Regions from separate parts of the Absicoccus intestinalis genome, predicted to be linked through region 2. Evidence: riboswitches for the same ligand, from Rfam matches in the RefSeq annotation. Region 2 holds a riboswitch; the other holds the start of a gene.

Region 1 (5,150 bases), on a different contig from region 2:
CTAGCGACATTAAAGGGGTATTTAGAAATATTGTCGCTAAAAAAAGGGGAAGAAGCAAGGCAAGAACAATATATTCAGCGATGTTTGAAAAAGACGGATGAATTGATCGATCTATCCGAGGCTTTGTTTAAACAAAGTCTACATGTGGCCGATCAAGAGAAGATGTATATAGGTCGGATCCGGATCTATGAAATCATGGCTTTATTGAAAGATCAAATCGAAGATCTAAAAAAAAGAGGATACGATATCCAGTTGACCGAAATGGAACCACAAGGATCTATCCAAGGAAATCTACCTTTGATCCATCGAATCTTTGATAATTTATCTTCCAATATCATCAAATATGCAGATAAAAAAAGGCCGGTACATATCTTGATCAAGATCGAGAAAGGGGAATTGTATATCCGGTTTGAGAATTTTATTGCACCGAAACAAGATGTGGAAAGCAATCATATTGGTCTACAAAGTGTGCAACTCAGCATGAAACAGATGCATGGCACCTATTTTTGTGAACAAACCAAAAATTATTTCTTGATCGTATTGACCTTTCCATTATGTGATGAAAGAGCAATCACCTAGATCGATAGGGATAGCTCTTTTTTTATCTTGATTTCGATGTAAAAGCCAGCCAAGACAAGGCGCTTGGGTTTCATGTTTCTTTAAAATGCCATCGTAAGGGGCAATGGCAATCAAATCTTTATAAGAAAGAGCACGATTCATTACTATGATGAAGTACCTCAAATCTGTTCGATTTTTGGCCCAACTTTTTTTGGGGGGATAGCTCAATGAAACCCTTTCGATTGAAAAAGGTTGATAGGGTATATATTTTGAACCTTTCCATAATGAGTCATCTCGGAAGGAGAAAGGGTTGTTTTGTTTAACGTGTCCAAATGGGATGACGCAATTGTTGATAGATGGTCTGGATACTTTTTAAAGGAGCATGACTAGCGCGTGCATAGAGTTTGGGATCATTTAAACGGACCATCAATGTTTTGGTCTTGCGAGGATGATGCAGAATATAATATTTTTCTAAATGCTCACTGGCACTGGTATGGATCCGTAGATTGGTTTCCTTTAAATACGCTAAAAAATCATCGATAGCTGTACTATCGATGTACCAAATGGTATCAATGGAATGATCCGATACGATGGCAATTCCTTTATTGGTGGTCAGTACTTGTTTCTTCGTAGCCATTTGATAACGCAAATACGCTAAATATTGTTCGTGATTGAGGATAGGGGTTCCTTCAAAATGATCCATAAATGCAGTATAGATATCATAGGAATCATGAAATGTCGTTGATACGTGTGTCGCATTTCCTTTTTTATGGGGTTCGATCCAAGCCACTTTGCCATAGGTTACGGGTTGAAAACGATAATTTTCGAATAATTGCGGAAAATCCGTTACACAATAGGTCAACACATGATTGTAGTGGCTTTGTTCCAATATGACTTTTAATAAAGCCTTAAAATGGCCGTGTTGCCGATGATTGGGATGGGTACAAGCTAAACAGATTCCAAGAGCCGAAACCCTATGATCGCCCAATTGGATCTTGGTTGGTATGGTTTGGATCAAACTGATCAAATGATCATTTTGCCAATAGCCATATAAATGATGAGGATCGCATTGATGCATCATCCAAGCTTGTATTTGATGAGGTTCCCATTGGATCATCGATACTTCCAAAAGTTGCTGGATATCCTCTGTCTGATTGGTAAATGTGGATATCATTGGTCCTCCTCATCGTGTTCCGTATATTCGGCATCGATCGCATCCGGATTGCGTTTTTCTGATTGGACCGTTTTCTTTCTTTGTTGCCAAGCACCATATATAAGCGAAACGATATAAAGGACCAATAAAACGGGCAATAAGAAAGGCAAGAATTGAATGAGAAGGATCATGAGGGCAAACAATAGGATATAAGTATAAAAAAATCGCATAGACTCTCCTTTAGATGGGGGTTTCCCATTCCATCTGACCAATGGCTATGGGATGAATCGATCCATTGGACATTTCTTGTAGATCGGGTGTGATATCCCGATCCGTTACATATTGATACGTCACTTGTTCGTTGTATTCTTTGGATGTGATCTCAATTTCATGGGTACGAAAATACGCATCCAACTTACCAATCAGATCATAGCCAAACGTAATGGTGTATTCTTCCAATCGTTTGGTTTCGGATTTGGTGGCTTTATCCAAGGCTTCTTTGACACTGGAACTATAGGCGCGAACCAAGCCGCCTGTTCCTAATTTGATGCCACCAAAATATCGAACCACGACCACAAAGATGTCTTCCATCTGGTTGTGTAATAAGACATCCAACATCGGATGACCAGCTGTTTGACTGGGTTCTCCATCATCATTGGAACGCACAATGTTGCCAATGATCATTGCCGTACAATAATGACGAGCTTGGGGATGTTGTTTTTTGATTTGTTTCAAAAATTCTTTGGCTTCTTGTTCGTCATTGGTTCGATGCAAATAGGTGATGAATTTGCTCTTCTTGATTTCGATGGTATGGGTCACATCTTCCATGATTCTCATAGACTGATTCTACCATGCCAAGGACCGTTTTGTCCTTTTTTTTAGGAAACATAGAAAAATATGATTATATGGTTAAAAGAAGTTTGAGACCGATAGCGAGGTGAGAGAATGGAATCCTATGCACAAACAACACGGGTATTAAAAGCTTTATCGGATCCAAAGCGATTGGAAATTGTCGATCGATTGATGGAAAGAGAATATTGTGCTTATGAATTGTTACCTTTATTTGAAGTGACACAACCCACTTTATCGCATGATATGAAAGTATTGAGTGAAGTCGGTGTGATCAAGCAACAACGAAAAGGAAAAAATGTGGTTTATTCTGTGAATCGAGAAGTTTTAGAAGATGTCGTGCATCATCTGAATGTGATCATTTCAAAGTGAATGATTTACAATGATCAACGAAAGTGATACACTAGGTTCAAACGATAGAGGCGCAAAAAAGACACCATAGGAAGGGAGTCGGCAGATGTTGATTTTCTATGGTAGCGATTTTGCCGAACTACATATGCAGGCATGGATATGTGGTGGGCTTGCAGAGAAGATCTGTAAGACTGTCTACCTTTGGTAGGAGAGCTATCTGATTGCCTTTTATGTAACCAGTAAGATAGCTCTTACTGGTTTTTTTGTATGAAGGAGGAAAGTGATGTTAGAAATTGGTGGCGTGAGAGTGGATACTCTCGCAAAAACATATAAAACACCCTTGTTTGTCTATGATGAAGATCAATTACGATCTCGTTTACAGGAATTTGCGACCTTGTTTCGATCCCATACGATGGAAACGGGAATCTTATATGCGTCCAAAGCCTTTAGCTGCAAAGCCATGTTGCGATTGGTCAAAGAATATGGCTTGTGTTTGGATGTCGTATCCGGAGGCGAACTGTATACCGCAAAAGCCGTTGATTTTGATATGTCCAAGGTTTATTTTCATGGCAACAATAAATCCAAGGATGAATTGGAAATGGCCATGGCGTATGGCGTAGGTACCATCATTGTTGATAACTTGATGGAAGCGCAAATGCTTCATGAAATGAGTCAGACTATTGATCATACGATCCATGTCTTGCTTCGTGTCAATCCCGGTATTGATGCACATACCCATAAATACATCGTAACGGGACATGTCGATAGTAAGTTTGGCATTTCTTTACTACAAGAAAAAGAATTGGTCGAAGTGATCAAGACCTTTGATGAAGATGAACATCTATCGTTTGATGGTTTACATGCCCATATTGGATCGCAAATTTTTGATAAAAATGCGTTTGTCGCCGAAATTGAAAAAATGTTTGGCTTTATCAAACACCTAGAAGATACCTATGACATCCATTTAAACACGCTGGATCTAGGCGGTGGATTTGCGGCCACCTATACATCCGAAGATCACCCCATTCCTTTGGATGAAGTTTGTACGACCATTCTTTCCCATTGTGAAAAACAAAATCAAGCATTGGGTCTATCCATTCAAAAGATCTTGATCGAACCGGGCCGCAGTGTGGTGGCCGAAGCCGGTTCTACCCTTTATACGGTAGGATTTATGAAACAAACACCCAATAAAAACTATGTCTTTGTGGATGGAGGCATGGCCGATAATATCCGACCAGCTTTGTATCAAGCCAAATACAATGCCGATATTGCCAATAAAATGGAGGCCCCAAAAGATACGATCTATACCGTTGCGGGTAAAGCTTGTGAATCCGGTGACATTTTGATTGAAGGCATTGCCTTACCAAAATGTGAACCCGGCGATCTTTTGATCACCTATACAACCGGTGCCTATGGCTATGCCATGGCTTCTCACTACAATAAAAACCCTTTGCCTGGCGTTGTCTTTTGCCGACAAGGAAAAGTGCGTGAAGTGATTCGTCGTGAATCTTATGCGCATTTGATCGATCTCGAAACCGATGAATAAGAAAGGATGTGTTTTCAATGATCAAAGGTTCTATTGTTGCATTAATTACGCCATTTCATGAAGATGGCAGCGTTGATTTTGATAAATTAGGTGAATTGTTGGAATTCCATGTGGCCAATCATACCGATGGCATCTTGGTTCTAGGAACAACCGGTGAATCCAGTACCATGACCCATGAAGAAGACGATGCCGTTGTCCGCTATACGATCGATAAGATCGATCATCGGATTCCCGTTGTGGTTGGAGCGGGTTCAAACGACACCAAAACCGCAGTGGATAAGAGCATAAAATATGAAAATATGGGTGCCGATTATTTATTGATCATCACTCCTTACTACAACAAGGCCAATGAAGGTGGCATGATCGCACACTTTACCACCGTTGCTGATTCCGTCCATACCCCGATCATTCTCTATAATGTACCGGGTCGTACCGGATGTAAATTGAGTGAACACGCCGTAGCCGTCTTATCCCAACACCCAAATATTTGTGGCATCAAAGAAGCCAGTGGCGATATCAGTTATGCCACTCGCATTTCTCGTTATCTCAACGATGATTTTGTGATGTATTCCGGGAATGATGATATGGTCGTACCTATTCTTTCCTTGGGCGGTTCTGGCGTGATTTCGGTCTTTGCGAATACCAACCCCCAGGAAGCCCATGATATGGTACAAGCCTGGTTGGAGGGTGATT
Region 2 (5,150 bases):
TCCACAAGTTGATAATGAACATATGTTTAAGTGGACATTGGAGTCTTTTCTATAATGTATAGTGTAGCTGTTTTAATGAGCACATATAATGGCGCTGCATTTATTGAAGAACAGATTGAAAGTATATTTCAACAAAAAGACGTAAAAGTTACACTTTTTGTGCGTGATGATGGATCCAATGATGATACCATTGCGATAGTTCAAAAATATCAGCAAGACCATCCCATCACAATTTTACCATTTGATCAAAATGTGGGACCTGGCATGAGTTTCATGAAATTGTTATTTCATGTGATGGGAACCGAAAAGAATTTTGATTATTACGCTTTTTCGGATCAAGATGATATTTGGTTACCAGAAAAATTGATACGTGGCATTGAAAAAATAGGAAAGGGTCCTACTTTATATTGTTCCAATCAATGGTTGTATTGTGATGGAAAAAAAGAACAATTACGTTATGATTTTATTCCGGATCAAACACTAGTTGGCCATATTTCAAAAAATGATTTTTCAGGGTGCACCATGATCATGAATCGTTCGATGGCTCAATGTGTAGTTTCCATTCCTTGTCCACCAAAAAGTCTATTGGATCATCGTATGCATGATGCCTGGATTGCGCTAATCGCTATATTGGTTGGTCAACTCGTTTATGATCCAAGATCCTATATTTTATATCGTATCCATTCCAATAATACAGTTGGCATTCAGAAAAGTTCTTTGAGTGAGCGAATTAAAGATGTAACTGGAATGCATACAAATAAATCAAAGTATCGAAACATTCGAAGCAATACGGCCAAGCAACTATTAAAAGGAGATTTGTGTTATAAACAAGAAGATAAAGAATTATTGTATTTATTAGCAAATTATCAAGCCGATTGGAAAATTAAAAATCAGTTGTTAAGAATAAAGTCCATTTATCAAAAAAGTGGCGAGTCATCGATTGTATATAAAATGAAAGTTCTAGCAAATATCATTTAATAGTGGGAGGAATACCTTGCAACAAAAAAAGTCGATTCAAGTAAATGCTGTATTGAATATCATTAAGCAATGTTGTGTTATTGTTTTTCCTCTTATTACTTTTTCTTATATTACCCGTGTATTGGGAAGTGGAAACTTAGGAAGATATAGTTTTTCCGATTCGGTGATTCAATATATCATTGCCTTAGCTAGTTTAGGCATACCAACATATGCCATTCGGGAAGTATCACGAGTGCGTAAAGACCCAGTACAAATGAAGAAGTTGACCGATGAACTTTTTTCAATCAATGTCATCATGATGATTTTGTCTTTGGTGTTGTTATTCTTATTAACAAAATTTATCCCAAGATTGAATCGTGAATCTGTTTTATTGGCCATTCTATCTATTAATGTGATTTCGAGTACCCTCGGACGAGACTGGATCAATAATGTATTTGAAGATTTTTTCTATTTGACTTTACGATATATCATTATTCAAACCGTTTCGATGATCTTTATACTAACCTTAGTAAAAACAAAAAATGATTTAATTCTATATACGTGGATCATGGCATTCTCATATTCTTTCAATTATATTTTGAATATTTTTTATACACGAAAATATATATCCTATGGATTTACATTTCATTTAAATTTAAAGACACATTTAAAGCCCATTATTTATTTGTTTTGTATTACCATTGCAGGCATGATCTATGTGAAATCAGATATCATCATTCTTGGTTTTTTTCGACCAGATAGTGAAGTCGGTGTATATTCGATTGCTTCCAATGTATATTCAGTCATCAAATCCCTTCTAAATGCTGTTATTATTGTGGCCATTCCAAGAATATCTGCATACTTGGGCGACAATGATAGAAAGAATTATATGTCCTTATTAAGTGGATTGCGAAATGTACTGTATGTATTTATTATCCCTAGTATCATCGGACTGTTCTTTTTGAGTAAGGATATTCTTTCTATTTTGGCACCAAATTCATTTGCGTATGGATATATCTCACTTCGTATCCTTTGTTTTGCATTATTTTTTGCGGTATTTGGATGTTTTTATTCACAAGCTGTTTTAGTTCCAAATCGAAACGAAAGAAGCTTCTTTTATGCAACCATCATCTCTGCCATTGCGAATATTGGTTTGAATTTTATCTTGATTCCTTTATGGGGACTGAATGGGGCAGCGATTACTACTGTTTTGGCAGAAGGAATAGTCGTCCTCATTTGTAAGCGAAGTTCGATGGATTTGACAGATCAATTTCGAACGATGAAAATAATTCCTGTTTTGTTGGGCTGTGCGAGTATTATGGTGATTTGTTATTTCTGTCAAGCATGTATTGGCTCACTCATTCTTCGTATCTTATTTTCGGTTATTTTTTCTGTTTTATCCTATGGACTTATTTTACTGATGGGTAAAAATGAAGTGGCTATTTCCGGTTTGAAAATGATTCAAGCAAAATTAAAAAGTAAACAGAGATAGATGTATTTAGCTGGAATTATTCATTTGGAATGTTTAACCTATGCTATACTATAGATGCATTAGGAGGAATTCTTATGAAGTGCATGCATTGTGGTCATGAACTCAATGGAAATGAAAAGTTTTGTCCCAATTGTGGACAACCTGTAGATATACAAGTAGAAAAAACGGTTGAAGAACAAAATTGGTATTTTGTCGAAAATAATGAGTCCAAAGGCCCTTTTACGGAATCGCAAATGAAAGAATTTTATGATGTGGGACGGATCAACGAGTTGACCTATGTATGGCATGATGGACAATCGGATTGGGAATCCCTAAAAGCTTCAAGTTTATCTTTTGGCGAATCGCAGGAAACAAAAGTGGATGGATGGTTTTTCATCGATCTTCACCAAAACCAGCATGGCCCTTATACAAAGGCGCAAATGAATGGTTTTTTAGCCAATAATACCATTGGTGCCAATACCTATGTTTGGCGGGAAGGCATGGCGGATTGGGACACCTTAAATCATACCGAATTGTATAGTCGATCCATGTATCCGCAAATACAAACCAATGGATCCGCATGGATCAAGCATCGAAGCATTCTTTCTTGTATCTTGTTTAGTATTTTTACTTGTGGTATCTATGCCATTTATTGGCAATACAGCATTGCTCGGGATACGAATATCCTGCTTCGGTCCAATGGCTATCAAGAAGGAACAAGCCCGGCACAAGTTGTCATTTTTTCCATGATCACCTTTGGTATATATGGTATTTATTTTGTATATAAAGTGGCAAAAAACATGAATCAAATCGATGAAATGTATGACAACAATGCCATATTGTATGTGATCTTAAGCATATTCGGACTATCCATTGTGGCCTATGCGATCATTCAGGATAATATCAATCGTATGATAGATGCATAATCTATCCTTGACAATATGATTCACTGTTCTATAATATTGAGGTAAATCAGATGAAGATAGAGGCAGCGATGCGTCAGAGTATGAAATGGAGTTGGCAGACGGTGAAGTTTCAGAAAGGTAATCATCGCCGAAAGAAATAAAATGGCAATTTTATTTCTTGGGGTTCTAAGAAATACTTAGTTCACTCCTTCGTTGCAGAAGAGGCGTTATCTGAAAGCAAGGCATGTAGGCTATGTGAAGATAACACATAGCCTTTTTTCTTCATTTGTAGAAAAAGGAGAGAGAGAAATGAAAAAATTATTAACGGCAATCGCGGTCGCATCCTTAAGCATGTCTTTGGTGGGTTGTGGCAGTGGTTCTTCCAATTCAAGTGCAGATTCAGACACATTTACAGTAGGTATGGAATGCAACTATGCACCATTTAACTGGCAACAAAGTAAGAAATCATCTACAGCTTCCAAACTAGGCAGTGGAGCTGGTTATTGTGATGGTTATGATGTTGTCATGTCTCGTAAAATTGCGAAGAAATTAGGTAAGAAATTGGTGGTAAAGAAGATCAGTTGGGATGGTTTACAACCAGCCGTTGAATCGGGTGAAATTGATGCCATCGTTGCCGGTATGACTGCCAATAAGAAGCGTGAAAAAGGAATCGATTTTACAACACCTTATTATCAAAGTGAAACCGTCATGATCGTTCGTGCAAATAGTGAACAAGCCGGTTATACGAGTATTCAACAGTTCTCTGGACAAAAAGTCATGGGACAAAAGAATACAAACTATGATACGATTATTGATCAGATCAATGGCGTAAAACACGAGACACCAAAAGCAACGTATCCAGAATTGGTGGTTGCTCTACAAAATGGTGATGCCGATGGTATTCCAGCTGAATTACCAGTTGCCAATGGTATCGTATCTGCCAACCCAGATTTGACCATTGTACATTTTGCTGATGGTCAAGGATTTGATAATGATACATCTGTATCCATTGGTTTAAAGAATGGAACACGTAAAACAAAATACTTCAAGAAAGTGCAGAAAGCTTTGGATTCTATCTCTCAAGAAGAGCGAATGAAATTGATGGAAGATGCTGTTAAGCGTGCACCTACAGAAGACTAATAAAGTGAGGAGTAGATAGAATGCAAATTGATTTTGCGTATGCATGGCAAACATTAGTGAATTCATGGCCCATGTTTGCTTACGGAATTCGTTTAACAATGGAATTTGCCATTGTCGGAACTTTAGTGGGTTTACTTTTAGGATTGGTGGTTGGTGCCATCCACGCGGTCGAAATTGACCCTTTTGATAAACCTGTTACCCGATTTTTCAAACATCTTGGTCACATTATCACCGGTTTATATGTTTGGGTATTCCGTGGAACGCCAATGATGGTACAAGCCGTATTCTTGTATTATTTATTAAAACCAGCTTTGGGATGGACAGGCTTTACGGCTGGTATGTTTATCATTTCTATCAATACGGGTGCCTATATGGCTGAAATCATTCGTTCAGGTATTCAATCCATTGATAAAGGCCAAACAGAAGCTGCTAAATCTATTGGTATGACCAATACGCAAACGATGATGCAGATCATCTTCCCACAAGCCATCAAAAATACCTTTCCGGCACTTGGTAATCAATTGATTGTCAATATCAAGGATAGTTGTATGTTGAATGCCATTGCCGTTACGGAACTTTACTTCCAAGCCACTTCGATTGCCGGATCCAACATGCGTTATATTGAAGTCTATATGGTAACTGCTATTCTCTATTTGATTCTAACCACTATTGCAACG

What was found. Region 2 has a riboswitch for lysine ahead of MOZ64_RS06505 (transporter substrate-binding domain-containing protein). Riboswitches for the same ligand answer to the same signal wherever they lie in the genome.
Region 1: it holds a riboswitch for lysine, as region 2 does, so the genes downstream of both, lysA (diaminopimelate decarboxylase) here and MOZ64_RS06505 (transporter substrate-binding domain-containing protein) in region 2, are expected to answer to the same signal.

Annotation. Positions count from the first base shown of each region.
Region 1 is NZ_JALBUS010000001.1:161,396-166,545, reverse strand. Features, by position in the region: gene MOZ64_RS00845 (histidine kinase dimerization/phospho-acceptor domain-containing protein) at 1-579, shown strand, start outside; gene MOZ64_RS00840 (GNAT family N-acetyltransferase) at 878-1,732, opposite strand; gene MOZ64_RS00835 (hypothetical protein) at 1,729-1,941, opposite strand; gene MOZ64_RS00830 (YigZ family protein) at 1,952-2,548, opposite strand; gene MOZ64_RS00825 (ArsR/SmtB family transcription factor) at 2,657-2,932, shown strand; lysine riboswitch at 2,970-3,135, shown strand; gene lysA (diaminopimelate decarboxylase) at 3,195-4,457, shown strand; gene dapA (4-hydroxy-tetrahydrodipicolinate synthase) at 4,475-5,150, shown strand, end outside.
Region 2 is NZ_JALBUS010000008.1:46,315-51,464, reverse strand. Features, by position in the region: gene MOZ64_RS06525 (NAD-dependent epimerase/dehydratase family protein) at 1-55, shown strand, start outside; gene MOZ64_RS06520 (glycosyltransferase) at 55-978, shown strand; gene MOZ64_RS06515 (flippase) at 995-2,449, shown strand; gene MOZ64_RS06510 (GYF domain-containing protein) at 2,524-3,354, shown strand; lysine riboswitch at 3,404-3,571, shown strand; gene MOZ64_RS06505 (transporter substrate-binding domain-containing protein) at 3,643-4,473, shown strand; gene MOZ64_RS06500 (amino acid ABC transporter permease) at 4,494-5,150, shown strand, end outside.